4 regions of the Streptomyces sp. RPA4-2 genome follow, and region 1 is predicted to be linked to each of the others. Evidence: riboswitches for the same ligand, from Rfam matches in the RefSeq annotation. Region 1 holds a riboswitch; each other region holds the start of a gene.
The links. Region 1 has a riboswitch for cobalamin ahead of HEP85_RS26420 (ribonucleoside-diphosphate reductase subunit alpha). Riboswitches for the same ligand answer to the same signal wherever they lie in the genome.
Positions count from the first base shown of each region.

Region 1 (4,205 bases):
GCAGGCGACGGCGTCGGGGTCGGCGACCTGCTGGAGGGGGATGGTCTTCTCGGGCTGGGCCTGCGCCTGGGCGGCACGGGCGATGCGGGTCGCCGGGCGCGAGCGCAGGTAGTACGTCGTCTTCAGGCCCGACTTCCAGGCGTACGCGTACATCGAGGAGAGCTTGCCGATGGTCGGCGTCTCCAGGAAGAGGTTCAGCGACTGGGCCTGGTCCAGGAACGGGGTACGGGCCGCGGCCATGTCGATGAGGCCGCGCTGCGGGATCTCCCACGCCGTGCGGTACAGGTCGCGGACGTCCTGCGGCACCCAGGTGAAGCCCTGCACCGAGCCGTTCGCCTCGCGCAGCGCCTCCCGGGTCTGCGCGTCCCACACCCCGAGCTTCTTCAGCTCGGCCACAAGGTAGGAGTTGACCTGGAGGAACTCACCGGACAGCGTCTCGCGCTTGAAGAGGTTCGAGACCTGCGGCTCGATGCACTCGTACACGCCCGCGATGGACGCGATCGTCGCGGTGGGCGCGATGGCGAGCAGCAGCGAGTTGCGCATGCCGACCGCGGCGATGCGCTCCCGCAGCGCCGCCCAGCGCTCCGGCCAGTTCAGCTCGACGTCGAAGTGGTCGGGGTGCAGCACACCGCGGGCGGTACGGGTCTTCTCCCAGGCCGGCAGCGGGCCGTTGCGCTCGGCGAGGTCGGCGGAGGCCTCGTAGGCGGCGAGCATGATGCGCTCGGCGATACGGGTGGAGAGCGCGCGGGCGGCGGGCGAGTCGAAGGGCAGACGCAGCTTGAAGAAGACGTCCTGGAGGCCCATCGCGCCGAGGCCGACGGGGCGCCACTTGGCGTTCGACCGGCCCGCCTGCTCGGTCGGGTAGAAGTTGATGTCGACGACGCGGTCGAGGAAGGTGACGGCGGTGCGGACCGTCTCGTCCAGACGCTCCCAGTCGAGATCGCCGGTCGTCGTGTCGACGAACGCGCCGAGGTTGACCGAGCCGAGGTTGCAGACGGCCGTCTCCCCGTCGTCCGTGACCTCCAGGATCTCGGTGCACAGGTTCGAGGAGTGCACGGTGTGGCCCGGCTCCGCCGTCTGGTTGGCCGTGCGGTTGGCGGCGTCCTTGAAGGTCATCCAGCCGTTGCCGGTCTGCGCCAGGGTGCGCATCATGCGGCCGTAGAGGTCGCGGGCCGGGATGGTCTTCTTCGCCAGGCCCTTCGCCTCCGCCGCACGGTACGCCGCGTCGAACTCGGCGCCCCACAGGTCGACCAGTCCGGGCACGTCGGAGGGGGAGAAGAGGGACCACTGCGCGTCGGCGTCGACCCGGCGCATGAACTCGTCCGGGATCCAGTGCGCGAGGTTCAGGTTGTGCGTACGGCGGGCGTCCTCGCCGGTGTTGTCACGCAGCTCCAGGAACTCCTCGATGTCGGAGTGCCAGGTCTCCAGGTAGACCGCGGCGGCGCCCTTGCGCCGGCCGCCCTGGTTCACCGCGGCGACCGAGGCGTCGAGGGTCTTCAGGAACGGGACGATGCCGTTGGAGTGCCCGTTCGTGCCGCGGATCAGTGAACCGCGGGAGCGGATGCGGGAGTAGGACAGCCCGATACCGCCCGCGTGCTTCGACAGGCGCGCGACCTGGTGGTAGCGGTCGTAGATGGAGTCCAGCTCGTCCAGCGGGGAGTCGAGGAGGTAGCAGGACGACATCTGGGGGTGCCGCGTACCGGAGTTGAAGAGCGTGGGGGAGGAGGGGAGGTAGTCCAGCCGGCTCATCAGGCCGTAGAGCGCGGCCACTTCGTCGACGGACCGGGCCGTGTCGTCCTCCGCCAGGCCGGACGCCACCCGGAGCATGAAGTGCTGGGGGGTCTCGACGACCTTGCGGGTGATCGGGTGCCGGAGCAGGTAGCGGCTGTGCAGGGTGCGCAGGCCGAAGTAGCCGAAGCGGTCGTCGCCCGCGGTGTCGATCAGCGCGTCCAGGCGGGCCGCGTGAAGGTCGACGAAGTCCGCCGTGCGGTCGGCGATCAGACCCTCGCGCCGGCCCGTGGTGATGGACTCGGAGAACGTCGTGACGCCCTGCGAGGCGGCCTCCTCGGCGATGCCGACCGTCAGCAGCCTGGCGGCCAGCCGCGAGTACACGGGGTCCTCGGAGATGAGGCCGGCGGCCGCCTCGGTGGCCAGCTCGCGCAGTTCCGCGTCGTCCGCGTGCGTGGACCGGCCGCGCAGCGCGGCGGCGGCGACCCGGCCGGGGTCGGCGCCGGGGAGGTCGGCGGTGAAGTCGGTCAGGGTACGCAGCAGCGTGGTACCGGGACCGTCCGTCTCCACCGGGGCCCGCTGCGCGGACTCCGCTTCCACCGGGGCCTGCTGGGCGGAAACTGAAACCGGGTCGGCTGGCGCGATGGTCACTTGGGGCTCTCCCTCGCTCGGCACGGGGCCTGGCGGAGGGCAGCGGGACACGCGACTCGGTTACGGGTACGCGTGCGTCCACCGGCCCATTCCACGAGGCCCGGACGTCGTCGGCGCCCGGGCCGGCTGGCCGGGGCACGCTGTCGGCAGGTCCTCGGACTGAAGCCCGTGCGCGAATGCGCACAAGTACACCGTTGCGGGACAGTTCCGGATTCGCACCGGATTCCCCTGCGACGACAGCGAGCATGAGCATACATCTAGTGCCGGGCTGAGGAAGCACCCCCACATGTTGTGCCGTGTCGGCTTCGGAGGGCGCTACGGAGTGTGCCTGAGGGTCAACTCGTAGGTGAGGAGGAAGACGTCGTCGAGGTGCGGAACCGGGTTCCAGTCGCGCTCCGGGGCGCGGGTGAAGCCGAGGCGTTCGTAGAGGCGGTGGGCGGTGCGCATGGTGCGCTGGGTGGACAGCACCACGCGCGCACAGCCCCCGGTGGCCCGTGCGCGGTCGACGCAGGCGCCCACGAGGGCCGCGCCCGCACCCCGGCCGCGGGCCTCGCGCGCGACGGCGAGCATCCGGATCTCGGCCTCGCCGGGCCGTGCGATGTCGGCCATGGGGCCGCCCCGGGGGACGAAGGTCACGCCGCCGAGGACCTGTTCCCCCTCGACCGCGACGAGCACCTCGGCCGCGGCGGCCCGCTTCGCGACGTCCCGCAGCTCTCCGAGATACGGGTCGCCCTCCCCGAAGTCGAGCAGCCCGTCCCCGAGATAGGCCCGCACGGTGATCTCGCCGACGCAGGGGTACTCCTCCGGCCGCGCGGGCCTGATGACGATGTCCATGCCGGGAGTGTGCCCCGGACGCACGGCGGCGGGCCGCCGGATCTCTCTCCGGCGGCCCGCTCCCTGGTACCGCTGTCCCGGACCGCGCCCGGCGGTGCCCGCCCGTGGGAGCGGGCGGGACTTTCGCAAGGCGCCTAGTGGCCCGCCTCCGCGGTGGCCGGGGGCAGTTCGACCTGGACTCCCGGGTCGCCCGCGTCCGCCGTGTAGTCCGCCGGTGACGTCTCGTCCACGCCGTCGGGCGCCTTGAACGCCCGCAGGGCGAAGGTGAGGACGACGGAGACCACCACGTTCATGACGAACGCCGTCAGACCGATGTAGCCGATCTCCCCGATCCCCGGGATCTCCTTCGAGCTGCCGCCGAAGTGCGCTTGCGTCGGTGAGGCGACCCCGTAGGCGGCGAGCGTGCCGTAGAGCATGCCGACCGCCCAGCCGCCGAGCAGCGCCCAGCGGTGGAACCAGCGCGTGAACAGACCGCCGACCAGGGCCGGGAAGGTCTGCAGGATCCAGATGCCGCCCAGGAGCTGGAAGTTGATGGCGACCGTCTTGTCCATCGTCAGGACGAAGACCAGCGCGCCCACCTTCACCAGGAGCGAGACCAGCTTGGAGACCTTCGTCTCCTGCTGCGGGGTCGCGTCCGGATTGATGAAGTCCCTGTAGATGTTGCGGGTGAAGAGGTTCGCGGCCGCGATGGACATGATGGCCGCGGGGACGAGGGCTCCGATGCCGATCGCGGCGAAGGCCACACCCGCGAACCAGTCCGGGAACATGTCCTCGAAGAGCTGCGGGATGGCGAGCTGGCCGTTGGTGACCTTCACCCCGGCCGCGATCGCCATGAAGCCGAGCAGGGCGAGCAGGCCCAGCATCAGGGAGTAGAGCGGCAGGATCGTGGTGTTGCGCCGGATCACCTCACGGCTGCGGCTGGACAGCGTCGCGGTGATCGAGTGCGGGTACATGAACAGGGCGAGCGCGGAGCCGAGTGCCAGGGTGGCGTA
Region 1 is NZ_CP050975.2:6,007,253-6,011,457, forward strand. Features, by position in the region: gene HEP85_RS26420 (ribonucleoside-diphosphate reductase subunit alpha) at 1-2,328, opposite strand, end outside; cobalamin riboswitch at 2,507-2,662, opposite strand; gene HEP85_RS26425 (GNAT family N-acetyltransferase) at 2,695-3,213, opposite strand; gene mctP (monocarboxylate uptake permease MctP) at 3,348-4,205, opposite strand, start outside.

Region 2 (4,205 bases), 3.8 Mb from region 1:
GCGCAACGGCGACGGCCGCCTGAGCGACCATGGCATCGAGAGGATCGTCCTCGATCTCCGTGTCCACCGGATCCTGGAAGGAACCAACGAGAACATGCGCGTCAACGTGGCCCGCGGCCTGATGGGGGTGTTCGGATGACCGGCGCCCACGACGCCGGGGCGGTCACCGGCACCGACGACTCCGTACTCCTGCGTACCGAGGGGCGCGCCGCGTACCTCACCCTCAACCGGCCCCGGGCGCTCAACGCCCTCACCCACACCATGGTCCGCCGCATCGACTCGGCGCTCACGGTCTGGGAACACGACCCGGCCGTGGAGACCGTCGTCGTGACCGGCGCGGGGGAGCGGGGCCTGTGCGCGGGCGGCGACATCCGCGCCATCCACGACGACGCCCGGAACGGGGACGGCGCGGCGTCGATGGCCTTCTGGCGCGACGAGTACCGGCTCAACGCCCGTATCGCGCGCTACCCGAAACCGTATGTCGCCGTGATGGACGGCATCGTGATGGGCGGCGGCGTCGGTGTCTCCGCGCACGGCAGCGTACGGATCGCCACCGAGCGTTCCCGGATCGCGATGCCCGAGACCGGTATCGGCTTCGTCCCGGACGTGGGCGGCACCTACCTCCTCGCTCTCGCGCCCGGCGAACTGGGCACACACCTGGCGCTGACCGGAACCCCGGTGGGCGCGGGCGACGCCCTGCTGTGCGGGCTGTCCGACCAGTACGTGCCGTCCGACTCCCTGCCACGACTCGTCCAGGACCTCGCTCACGCGCCGGTACGGGAAGTTCTGGGCCGTCACGTCAGGGACGCGCCGCCCGGGGGCCTCGCGGAAGCACGGCGCTGGATCGACGCCTGTTACTCCGCCCGCACCGTCGAGGAGATCGTGGGCCGCTTGCTGGATCACGGGGACAGCGCGGCCAAGGAGGCCGCCGAGACCCTGCTCACCAAGTCACCCACCGCCCTCAAGGTCACCCTCGCCGCGATGCGCGGAGCCCGTCGGCCCGGCTCCCTGGAGGAGGTGCTCGACCAGGAATACCGCGTCTCCTGCGCGGCACTCACCGAACCGGACCTCGTGGAGGGCATCCGGGCCCAGGTCATCGACAAGGACCGCGAACCGCGTTGGTCGCCGCCGACGCTCGCCGAGGTCTCCGACGCGGACGTCGCACGCTTCTTCACCCCGCTCGGCGAGCGTGAACTCGGCCTTGCCGCACCCGACATCACGCGGGAGGCGCCCAGGTGAGCCGGGCCGTCGCGTTCATCCAGCAGGGGGCGTACGGGTGGCCCATGAGCGTCTTCGCCGGGAAGCGGTCGGCCCGCTTCCCCCACCGCTGACCCACAGGTCACGGCGGCCGCCCCGCCTGGCGAGACGAAGATCACGGCGGCGGGGACGGTCTTGGCCATGAACCCGACACGCGGTACGGTCAGTGCGATATCGACGACGGCATGGCGGAAGCCGGTGGAAATCCGGCACGGTCGCGCCACTGTGAACGAGACCCCCTCCGCAGGGGGTCTCTCAAGTCAGACCCGCAGCTGTCGTCCTGTGCACCACCGAGATGGGACGCGAACTCCCGAGGAGGTCCTGCCATGGCGCAGACCGTCGCTCCGCCGACAGCCACCCCGATCCCCGCCAAACTGCCGATCGGCACGATCGTCCCCTGGGCGGTCTTCTTCGGCATCCTGATGCTGGTCATGCTCTATTTCGTCGGCGCCGAGCAGGGCGCCACCTCCGTCGTCTCCGGCGAGGACGTTCACGAGTGGGTGCACGACGCCCGCCACCTCCTCGGCTTCCCCTGCCACTGACGAGGGACACCGCGCACCCATGAACTCCGCAACTGTCAGAAACCTTCTCGTGCGGGGCATGCTCGCCGGCCTCGCCGCCGGTGTGCTGGCCCTCGTCGTCGCCTACTTCCTGGGCGAGCCCAGCGTCGACGATGCCATCGGATTCGAAGAGGCCCACGCCCCGGCACACGGGCACGAGGTCGAGATCGTCAGCCGTAGCCTTCAGTCCACCGGCGGCCTCGCCACCGGCGTGCTGATCTACGGAGTGGCCTTCGGCGGCATCGCCGCCCTCGCGTACTGCTTCGCACTCGGCCGCGTCGGCCGCTTCAGCCCGCGCGCGACCGCGCTGCTGCTGTCCGGCTGCGCGCTGCTCGCGGTGTACGTCGTGCCGTTCCTGAAGTACCCGGCCAACCCGCCGTCCGTCGGCGACCCCGACACCATCGGCAAGCGCACGACGCTGTACTTCCTGATGATGGTGCTGAGTGTGCTGCTCGCGGTCGCCGCCGTGATCCTCGGCAAGCGGCTCGCACCCCGTTGGGGCACTTGGTACGCCACCGTCGCCGCGGTCGTCTTCTTCGCTCTCGTGATCGGAATCGCGTACGAGTTCCTCCCGGTCATCAACGAGGTCCCGAAGGACTTCCCGGCCACCTTGCTGTGGCGGTTCCGTACCTCGGCCCTCGCCATCCAGCTCACGCTGTGGACCGGCTTCGGCCTGGTCTTCGGGGAGTTGGCGCAGCGCCTGCTGGCCCCGCGGCCGGCGGCGGTCCCCGCGGGAGCAACTCCCGTACCGAACTGACCCATTGACGCAGAGATGACCTACCGAGATCGCCCGCTGAGTCATCAGCGGGCGATCTCGCGCAGAGGGCCCACCGGAACCATCCGGGGGCCCTCTCGCGGTCTCCCCAAATCCACGACTTGCGACAGGCGATCGGAGGCCGGAGCGCCCGGGTGCGAGTGCCGGCGCAGCAGGTGAAGCGGACCGAGGAACTGCTGCGGGATCTCTAGGCACTGGCCGGTCGTCCCCCTGAAGGCGGCGCCGGCCCGTGCGTGCTGGGCGGCGACACGACATCGTGTCCCCGCCCACGGACGGACACGAGCGTCCCGCGACCGGGCCGCTCGGCCAGGGCGGAAACGGACCAGGAGTGTCTGCGCCGCGCACTGGCGAGCCTGCTCGAACGCCACCGGGGCCGGTCCGGCGCGCAGGATTCGGGTGACGAGCGGCCTGTCTCGTCGTCACGCGGCTGAGGCCGTCCCGTGGTCCCCGGCGTGCGGCTCAGGTCAGGCACGGCTTCAGCACGTACGCTCGCCGGTCCGGATCGCCGTCTCCGGCCCGGCCCCTCGGATGCGGTGACGGCATTCGGGGATCCGGCACCCCGGGCCGACAGAAGTGCCGGCGCCGCCGGACCCTCGACCGGCGGCGCCGTCCGGACCCCTCGGTCCGGATCCACCGGGGCCCTCGACCCCGGATCCACCAGGGCCCTCAACCCTGGTCGTACAGGTGGAACCTCCGCGCGGGCCGCCCCGTCAGGCCGCCTCGGCGTGCCGGACGAGATGGCGGGTATAGGCGTCCGGGGTGAAGAACAGGGGCAACTCCGGTTCCAGGGTGTTGCGTTCGAAGAGGGACCGCACCTCGTCCACGGCGGCCCACGGGTATTCGGCACCCAGTGCGGCGAGTTCGTCGTCGAGCAGCCGCAGCACCGTCTCCCGGTCGACGGCACGCTGCCGTAGCCACTGCCAGATCTGTACGCGGGCGATCTCCGCGGTCGCCGCGTCCTCCATCAGGCCGTACAGGGCGACGGCCCCACTGCCGCGCAGCCAGGCATCGAAGTAGCGGAGCGTGACCGCGATGTTGGTGCGCACGCCCTCCTCGGTGGGCGGCCCGCCGACGCGGCGTACGGGCAGCAGGTCCGCGGCGTCCACCTCGGTGTCGCCGCGGGTGCGCTCGATCTGATGGGGCCGGTCGCCGAGGACACCGTCGAAGGCCTCACGGCACACCGGCACGAGACCGGGGTGGGCGACCCAGGAGCCGTCGAAGCCGTCCTCGGCCTCACGCTCCTTGTCGAGCCGGACCTCGGCCAGGGCCGCCTCGTGAGCGGCCCGGTCCTGGCCCGGCACGTGGGCGGCCATGCCGCCGATGGCGTGGGCCCCCCGCCGGTGGCAGGTGCGTACCAGCAGTTCGGTGTACGCGCGCAGGAACGGCGCGGTCATCGTCACAGCCGCCCGGTCAGGCAGCAGGACGTCCGCGCGGTGACCGAAGGTCTTGATCAGACTGAACAGGTAGTCCCAACGGCCCGCGTTGAGGCCGGCACTGTGCTCGCGCAACGCGTGGAGGATCTCCTCCATCTCCACGGCTGCGGTGATCGTCTCGATCAGGACGGTGGCCCGGACGGTACCGCGGGGGATGCCGAGCAACTGCTGGGCGAGGAC
Region 2 is NZ_CP050975.2:9,758,364-9,762,568, forward strand. Features, by position in the region: gene HEP85_RS43130 (acyl-CoA dehydrogenase family protein) at 1-139, shown strand, start outside; gene HEP85_RS43135 (enoyl-CoA hydratase/isomerase family protein) at 136-1,239, shown strand; cobalamin riboswitch at 1,405-1,546, shown strand; gene HEP85_RS43140 (CbtB-domain containing protein) at 1,584-1,799, shown strand; gene HEP85_RS43145 (CbtA family protein) at 1,819-2,574, shown strand; gene aceB (malate synthase A) at 3,303-4,205, opposite strand, start outside.
Region 2: linked by a shared signal. The riboswitch ahead of HEP85_RS43140 (CbtB-domain containing protein) and the one ahead of HEP85_RS26420 (ribonucleoside-diphosphate reductase subunit alpha) in region 1 are both predicted to bind cobalamin.

Region 3 (4,205 bases), 5.2 Mb from region 1:
TCCAGCGCACCGTCATCGGTTCGGGCCGTGAGATGTCGCCGGCCAGGATCGGCGGGCGGACGTAGCGGGTGCCGTACGACTGGACCCACCCGTGCTGTGTGGTGAGGTAACCCGTGAGCTGTTCGGCGAAGTACTGCACCATGTCGTTGCGTTCGGCCTCGCCGTGCACCAGGACGTCGATGCCGGCCTTCTCCTGGAAGGAGATCACCTCGCCGATCTCGGCCCTGATGAGTTCCTCGTACCCGGCGACGTCGATCCGGCCGGTCCGCAGATCGGCCCGTGCGGTGCGCAGTTCGGCGGTCTGCGGGAAGGACCCGATGGTGGTGGTCGGCAGGAGGGGGAGGCCCAGGTGCGCGCGCTGGGCGGTGGCCCGCTCGGCGTACGGCTGGGAGCGACGGGCATCGGTGTCCGTGACGGCGGTGGTGCGGCCGCGGACCGCCGGGTCGTGGGTGATCGCGGAGGCCGCCCGGGAGGCGAGGTCGGCCCGGTTCGCGGCCAGTTCGGCGGCGATGGTGTCGGTGCCCCGGGCGAGGCCCTCGGCGAGGGTGGCGATCTCGGTCGTCTTCTGGCGGGCGAAGGCGAGCCAGTGCAGGATCTGCGGGTCGATGTCCCGTTCGGCGGACGCGTCGAGCGGTACGTGCAGGAGCGAGCAGGAGGCGGAGACGTCCACCCGGTCGGCGAGCCCGAGCAGGGTGCCGAGTGTGCCGAGGGACCTCTCCAGGTTGTTGACCCAGATGTTGCGGCCGTCGACCACGCCGGCCACCAGACGCTTTCCGGGCAGTCCGCCGACAGCGGCCAGGGCGTCGAGGTTGGCGGCGGCCGCGCCGGTGAAGTCCAGCGCGAGGCCGTCCACCGGGGCCTTGGCCAGTACGGGCAGGGCGTCGCCGAGGCGGTCGAAGTACGAGGCGAGCAGCAGCTTCGGCCGGTCGGTCAGCGCGCCGAGGCCGCGGTAGGCGCGCGCGGCGGCGTTGAGTTCGGCGGGGGTGCGGTCCTGGACCAGAGCGGGCTCGTCGAGCTGCACCCAGTCGGCTCCCGCCGCGCGGAGGTCGGCGAGCACCTCGGCGTAGACGGGCAGCAGCCGGTCCAGCAGGGTCAGCGGTTCGAAGTCCGCGGCGACACCGGGCGCCGGCTTGGCCAGCAGGAGATAGGTGACCGGACCGACGAGGACGGGCCGGGCCGCGTGACCGAGGGCGATCGCCTCCCTGAGCTGCCCGACCTGGTGTGCGGAGTCGGTCCTGAACACCGTGTCCGGACCCAACTCCGGTACCAGGTAGTGGTAGTTGGTGTCGAACCACTTGGTCATCTCCAGCGGCGCCACGTCCTGGGTGCCGCGCGCCATCGCGAAGTACCCGTCGAGCGGGTCGGCTTCGACGGCCTTGCGGTGCCGCTCGGGGACGGCGCCGACCATGACACTGGTGTCGAGGACGTGGTCGTAGTACGAGAAGTCGCCGGTCGGCACCTCGTGGATGCCGGATTCCGCCAGGTGCCGCCAGTTCGACCGGCGCAGACCGGCGGCGGTCTCCCGGAGGGCGTCGGCGGTGGTCCGGCCCTTCCAGTAGCCCTCGATCGCCTTCTTCAGCTCACGGTCGGGACCTTGGCGGGGGTAGCCGTACACGGTGGCTCGTGCTGCCGCGGCTGCGGGCTTGGCTGTCACGGAAATCTCCTTCGCGAGATGTCTCGTCGGGATCCCGACGACGGGACGCGAACGCGAAGGGGTGACGAACCGGGCGGAATCCGCCCGCGCCACGAGGCGCGGTCGACCGCCGGTATGTACGCCGACCCGCCCACGAGGTCACCGGGATGTCCGCGCGCGAACGGTCGCGTGCGGGCAACGGGCAGGTCTTCGGACTCGCGGGCGCGGCTTCCCCGAAGGGCATCCACCTACTGGCCGTCGCTTCCCGGACCCGGTCGGGCCCAGTGCGTATGACGGCGTTCGTTCCCACTCACCGCTGCGGGGCAGTCCCGGATTCCCACCGGGTTCCCTCTTACGACGCATCCCGCCTGGCGGACGGGGCGAACCAGCTGCACAGGCCACCCTAGGGGGCGACACGGTCCCGTGGCGTGAGCGGCTCACATCGCGGACGGTGACATGGGACACCGTCCGCGGTCGCCCACGGCTCGGCGGCGCGTGTTCCAGGGGCGGCGCGGGCAGGCACCGTGTCCGTCGCGCCAACACGGTGCCGCGTCCCGTCGTGGACGGGCGGAGTGCCCTGACGCGTCAGCCTTCCGCGCCGCCGAACACGCCCAGGATGCGTTCCGCCGCCAGCGTGGCCGTCAACTCCCCGTCCCGCACCTGCTGTTCGAGGGCGGGCGTGAGGGCTCGTACCGCCGGATCCGCGTGCAGCCGGCCGAGGAGCTCGTCGCGGACCATCGTCCAGGTCCAGTCGACCTGCTGGTCGCGGCGCTTGGCGGCGAGGCGGCCGGTCGAGTCGAGCAGGACGCGGTGCTGTTCGAGGCGCTCCCAGACGGCTTCCAGGCCGGTCGACTCGCGGGCGCTGCAACTCAGCACGGGGGGAGTCCAGGCCGCGTCCACCGGATGCATCAGACGAAGGGCGCCCGCCAACTCCCGTGCCGCGGAACGCGCGTCCCGCTCGTGCGGGCCGTCCGCCTTGTTGACGGTGATCACGTCCGCGAGCTCCAGGACCCCCTTCTTGATGCCTTGCAACTGGTCGCCGGTGCGGGCCAGCGTGAGCAGCAGGAAGGAGTCGACCATGTTCGCCACCGCGGTCTCCGACTGGCCGACACCCACCGTCTCCACCAGGATCACGTCGTAGCCCGCCGCCTCCATCACCACCATCGACTCCCGTGTCGCCTTCGCCACGCCGCCGAGGGTGCCGGCGGTGGGGGAGGGGCGTACGAAAGCGGCGGGGTCCACCGCCAGGCGCTCCATACGGGTCTTGTCACCCAGGATCGAACCGCCCGTACGGGTCGACGAGGGGTCGACGGCGAGCACCGCGACCCGGTGCCCGAGCGAGGTGAGCATTGTGCCGAGCGCGTCGATGAAGGTCGACTTGCCCACACCCGGCACCCCGGTGATGCCGATGCGCCGGGCGTTGCCGCCGTGGGGCAGCAACTGGGTCAGCAGCGCCTGCCCGAGGGACCGGTGATCGGCCCGGGTGGACTCGACGAGAGTGATGGCCCGCGCGATGTACGCACGCTTCCCGTCGAGTACGCCCTTCACATAGGAGTCGAGGTCGATCGCCATGGGCCTCAGCCGTGTCCGAGACCGGTGGCCAGCCGTTCCACCAGGTCGTGCGCCGCGTCCGGGATCACCGTTCCCGGCGGGAAGACGGCCGCCGCGCCCATCTCCAGCAGGGTCGGCACGTCCTGCGGCGGAATCACCCCGCCCACCACGATCATGATGTCCTCGCGTCCCTCCTCCGCCAGTTGCTCCCGCAGCGCCGGGACCAGGGTGAGGTGCCCGGCGGCCAGCGAGGACACCCCGACGATGTGCACGTCGGCCTCGACGGCCTGCCGTGCCACCTCGGCCGGGGTCTGGAACAGCGGGCCGACGTCCACGTCGAAGCCGAGGTCGGCGAAGGCCGTGGCGATGACCTTCTGCCCGCGGTCATGGCCGTCCTGGCCCATCTTGGCCACCAGGATGCGCGGCCGGCGGCCCTCGGACTCCTCGAAGGCGTCCACCCGGGTGCGGGTGCGCTCGACGGACGGCGACTCGCCTGCTTCGTTGCGGTACACACCCGAGATCGTACGGATCTGGCTCGCGTGCCGCCCGTACACCTTCTCCAGAGCGTCGGAGATCTCACCGACGGTGGCCTTGGCGCGGGCCGCGTTCACCGCCAGCTCCAGCAGGTTGCCGGTGCCCCCGGCGGCCGCCGTCAGCGCACGCAGCGACTCCTGGCACGCGGACTCGTCGCGCTCCGCGCGCAGCCGGCGCAGCTTCTCGATCTGCTGGGTCCGTACGGAGGAGTTGTCGACCTTGAGGACATCGATCTGTTCGTCGGTGTCGACCCGGTACTTGTTGACGCCGATGACCGGCTGACGGCCCGAGTCGATCCGGGCCTGGGTGCGGGCCGCGGCCTCCTCCACGCGCAGCTTCGGGATGCCCGCGTCGATGGCCTGCGCCATGCCGCCGGCCGCCTCGACCTCCTCGATGTGCTGCCAGGCCCGGCGTGCCAGGTCGTACGTCAGCTTCTCCACGTAGGCGCTGCCGCCCCACGGGTCGATCACCCGCGTCGTGCCCGACT
Region 3 is NZ_CP050975.2:838,686-842,890, reverse strand. Features, by position in the region: gene metE (5-methyltetrahydropteroyltriglutamate--homocysteine S-methyltransferase) at 1-1,654, opposite strand, end outside; cobalamin riboswitch at 1,817-2,038, opposite strand; gene meaB (methylmalonyl Co-A mutase-associated GTPase MeaB) at 2,219-3,205, opposite strand; gene scpA (methylmalonyl-CoA mutase) at 3,211-4,205, opposite strand, start outside.
Region 3: linked by a shared signal. The riboswitch ahead of metE (5-methyltetrahydropteroyltriglutamate--homocysteine S-methyltransferase) and the one ahead of HEP85_RS26420 (ribonucleoside-diphosphate reductase subunit alpha) in region 1 are both predicted to bind cobalamin.

Region 4 (4,205 bases), 3.6 Mb from region 1:
CATCGGCGCACTGCCGGGCGGCTGGTCGGCCTGGACGTTCTGGCAGTACGACAACAAGGGGACCCTGCCGGGTGACCAGAATCTCTTCAACGGATCCACGGCACGGCTGAAGAGGCTCGCGAAGGGCTAGCGGAGCCCGATATTCCGCCTTCGTTCGAACCACGGGTCATCCCTCCGGCATCCACACCGGTGCAAGCGGAGGGGTGATCCGTGGTTCGATACACCCCTAAGCCTGCCTCAGTTCATCTTCCGTTCACTCAGGTTGCCTACGGTCCACGTGCCACTGACGTCAAACAGAAGCCTGGGTAAATGGAACACATCACGCTCCTCCTCGGAATCGTGATCGTCACCGCTCTCGTGTTCGATTTCACGAACGGTTTCCACGACACTGCCAACGCGATGGCGACGACCATCTCGACCGGCGCTCTGAAGCCCAAGACGGCGGTGGCCATGTCCGCCGTGCTGAATCTCGTCGGTGCGTTCCTCTCCGTGGAGGTCGCCAAGACGATCTCCGGCGGACTCATCAACGAAGAGGGCATACGTACCGAAGTGATCTTCGCGGCGCTCGTCGGCGCCATCCTCTGGAATCTGCTGACCTGGCTCCTGGGTCTGCCCTCCAGTTCCTCCCACGCACTGTTCGGCGGTCTGATCGGCGCCGCGGTCATGTCGGCCGGCTGGTCGTCGGTGAACGGCTCGACCGTCGTCACCAAGGTGCTGCTCCCCGCGGTCGCCGCGCCCATCGTGGCCGGACTCGCCGCGATGCTGGCCACCCGGCTGACGTACCGGATCAGCAACCGCGCCGACCAGAAGGCGACCGCCAAGGGCTACCGCGCCGGCCAGATCGCCTCGGCCGGTCTGGTCTCGCTGGCGCACGGCACGAACGACGCGCAGAAGACGATGGGCATCATCACCCTCGCCCTGGTCACCGGCGGTGTGATCGCCCCCGGCTCGAACCCTCCCACCTGGGTCATCGTCTCGGCCGGTACCGCCATAGCGCTCGGCACCTACCTGGGCGGCTGGCGCATCATCCGCACGATGGGCAAGGGTCTGACCGACCTCGCGCCGCAGCAGGGCTTCGCCGCCCAGACCAGCGCCGCGACGGCCATCCTGGCCTCCTCGCACATCGGCTTCTCCCTCTCCACCACCCAGGTCTGCTCCGGTGCCGTGATGGGCTCGGGCCTCGGCCGCAAGGGCGGTGTCGTCCGCTGGTCCACCGCGACCCGGATGTTCGTCGCCTGGGGCCTGACCCTGCCGGCCGCCGGACTGGCCGGTGCCGCCGCCGAGTTCCTGACGAAGCAGGGCACCTGGGGCATCGTCCTCACCGGCGCGCTGCTGGTCGCCGGCGCCGGCACCATCTGGACGCTGTCCCGCCGCCAGCCGGTCACCATCGACAACGTCAACGACGCCGCCGCCGAGCCGGCCGGCATCGTCACCACCGCGATGGCCGCGGTCACCCCGCCGCCCGCGGGCCCCGTCACCGGAGACCTGTCCGGCGATCTGAAGACCACCATCCCGTCCCCGGACGCGGAGCCCACCCGCCCGGCCACGGTGTAAGGACGGAACAGCATGAACATCGACTGGGCAGCCCTCGGCTCCGTCTTCGGAGTCAGCCTCGTGGTCACCGTGGCCCTCGTCGGCCTCTTCACCCTCGGCATCATCGGCCTCACCAAGCGCGAGTCCGCGTCCGCCCAGGGCGGTTCGGCCGCCCTCGCGGTCACCGGCGCGTACGTCTGCTTCGCCGCGTGCGCGGCGGCGGTGGCCTACGGGATCTATCTCATCGTCGGCAAATGACCCCGCGGCGGTGACCGCGCGGCGGCAAACAGCCTGAAACGGGCATCACTTCACGTGGGGTGCGGGACGGATCGCCGTCCCGCACCCCACGCGTATGCCGTGCCGCACCCCCCGCACGCGTCCTCCCCCGCCCCTCGCCATGTGGGCCTTCGCACACTCTCCCCTCGCAGGTCAACGGCAAGTTGACGGGTCCTGCAACCCGTGGTGGACTGCCGGAGCCAAGTACGGCGACAGAAGAGGAAGCCGGTGTGAATCCGGCGCGGTCCCGCCACTGTGACCGGGGAAGGAACTCCCCGGGAGCCAGGAACTCTCACCGCCGGTCTCGTCGAACCAGGGCGCGGACACCCTGAGTGAGGACATATCGCCATGCGCGGCTGCCCGTTGCGGGTCTTGATGAGTACGAGGGTTCCACTTCACCCCACGGCGGGCTGACCCCGTGCGTGCCGATCGCGTCTTCGCGTACGGCGCCGCCACCGGCCTCCTCGGCGACCTGCTGCTCGGCGATCCCCGCCGGGGCCATCCGGTCGCCGCGTTCGGGCGGACCGCGGGAGCCGTGGAGCGGATGCTGTGGCGCGACCACCGCGGCTGGGGAGCGCTGCACACCACCGTCTGTGTCGGCGGCGCCGGTGCGCTCGCCGCGCTCGCGAACCGTGGCGTACGCCGTTCCCGTGCCGCCTCCATCGCCCTGACCGCCGCGGCCACTTGGGCCGTCGTCGGGGGCACCTCCCTCGGGCGCGAGGCGCGGGCGATCGGTGCCGCGCTCGGCGCCGGTGACGTCGAGGCCGCCCGCGCGCGGCTGCCGCACCTGTGCGGGCGCGACCCTCTGGCACTGGACCGCGACGGCATCGCGCGCGCCGTCGTCGAGTCCGTCGCCGAGAACACCTCCGACGCCGTGGTGGGCGCCCTGGTGTGGGGAGCCGTCGGCGGTGTGCCCGGACTGGTCGCGTTCCGCGCCGTGAACACGCTCGACGCCATGGTCGGGCACAGATCCGCCAGGTACCGGCGCTACGGCTGGGCCTCCGCGCGCCTCGACGACGTCGCGGGCTGGCCGGGAGCACGGCTGACCGCGGCGCTCGCCACCGTCGCCGGCGACGACCCGCGCGGGGCGGTGCGCGCCTGGCGTACCGACGCCCGCCGGCATCCGAGCCCCAACGCCGGGCCCGTGGAAGCCTCGTTCGCCGGATCACTCGGGGTACGGCTCGGCGGGACCCTCTCCTACGCCGGCCGGGTCGAGCACCGGCCCGTCCTCAACGTCGGCGGGCGTGCCGTGCGCGTCGGCGACATCGAACGGGCCGTGAGGCTGTCGCGGCGCGTCAGTTGGCTCGCCCTCGGCGTGAGTGCCGCGGGACGGCTGCTGGCCGGGCGGCTGCTCGCGGGCGGACCTCTCCCGAAGGGGCGTACGACATGAACGGCGGTCTCCTCGTCGCCGGAACCACCTCCGACGCCGGCAAGAGCGTCGTGACCGCCGGGATCTGCCGGTGGCTGGTGCGCCAGGGCGTCAAGGTCGCGCCCTTCAAGGCGCAGAACATGTCCCTGAACTCCTTCGTGACCCGCGAGGGCGCCGAGATCGGGCGCGCCCAGGCCATGCAGGCGCAGGCCGCCCGCGTGGAACCGACCGCGCTCATGAACCCCGTGCTGCTCAAGCCGGGCAGCGACCGGAGCAGTCAGGTCGTGCTCATGGGCAGGCCGGTGGGCGAGATGACCGCCCGCGGCTACCACGGCGGGCGGCAGCGACAGCTCCTGGGCACCGTGCTGGACTGCCTCGCCGAGTTGCGGGGCACGTATGACGCGGTGATCTGTGAGGGGGCCGGCAGTCCTGCCGAGATCAATCTGCGGCGGACCGACATCGTGAACATGGGGATCGCGCGCAACGCGCGGCTGCCCGTGCTCGTCGTCGGCGACATCGACCGCGGCGGCGTGTTCGCCTCGTTCTTCGGGACGGTCGCGCTGCTGTCCCGCGAGGACCAGGAGTTCGTCGCCGGGTTCCTGGTCAACAAGTTCCGCGGCGACGTGTCCCTGCTGGAGCCCGGACTCGACATGCTGAAGGACCTCACCGGACGCCGTACGTACGGGGTCCTGCCCTTCCGGCACGGCCTCGGGATCGACGAGGAGGACGGCCTGCGTGTGTCGCTGCGCGGTGCCGTGCGGGAGTCGGCGGTCGCCGAGCCCGTCGGCGAGGACGTCCTGCGCGTCGCGGTCTGCGCGGTCCCGCTGATGTCCAACTTCACGGACGTGGACGCGCTGGCCGCCGAACCCGGCGTCGTCGTGCGGTTCGTGGACCGGGCCGCGGAACTGGCCGACGCGGACCTGGTCGTCGTGCCGGGGACCCGGGGCACCGTGAAGGCGCTGACGTGGCTGCGCGAGCGGGGCCTCGCGGACGCGCTGGCCCGGCGGGCCGCCGAGGGCCGCCCGGT
Region 4 is NZ_CP050975.2:2,357,570-2,361,774, forward strand. Features, by position in the region: gene HEP85_RS10050 (lysozyme) at 1-130, shown strand, start outside; gene HEP85_RS10055 (inorganic phosphate transporter) at 310-1,554, shown strand; gene HEP85_RS10060 (hypothetical protein) at 1,567-1,791, shown strand; cobalamin riboswitch at 1,979-2,122, shown strand; gene HEP85_RS10065 (cobalamin biosynthesis protein) at 2,228-3,199, shown strand; gene HEP85_RS10070 (cobyric acid synthase) at 3,196-4,205, shown strand, end outside.
Region 4: linked by a shared signal. The riboswitch ahead of HEP85_RS10065 (cobalamin biosynthesis protein) and the one ahead of HEP85_RS26420 (ribonucleoside-diphosphate reductase subunit alpha) in region 1 are both predicted to bind cobalamin.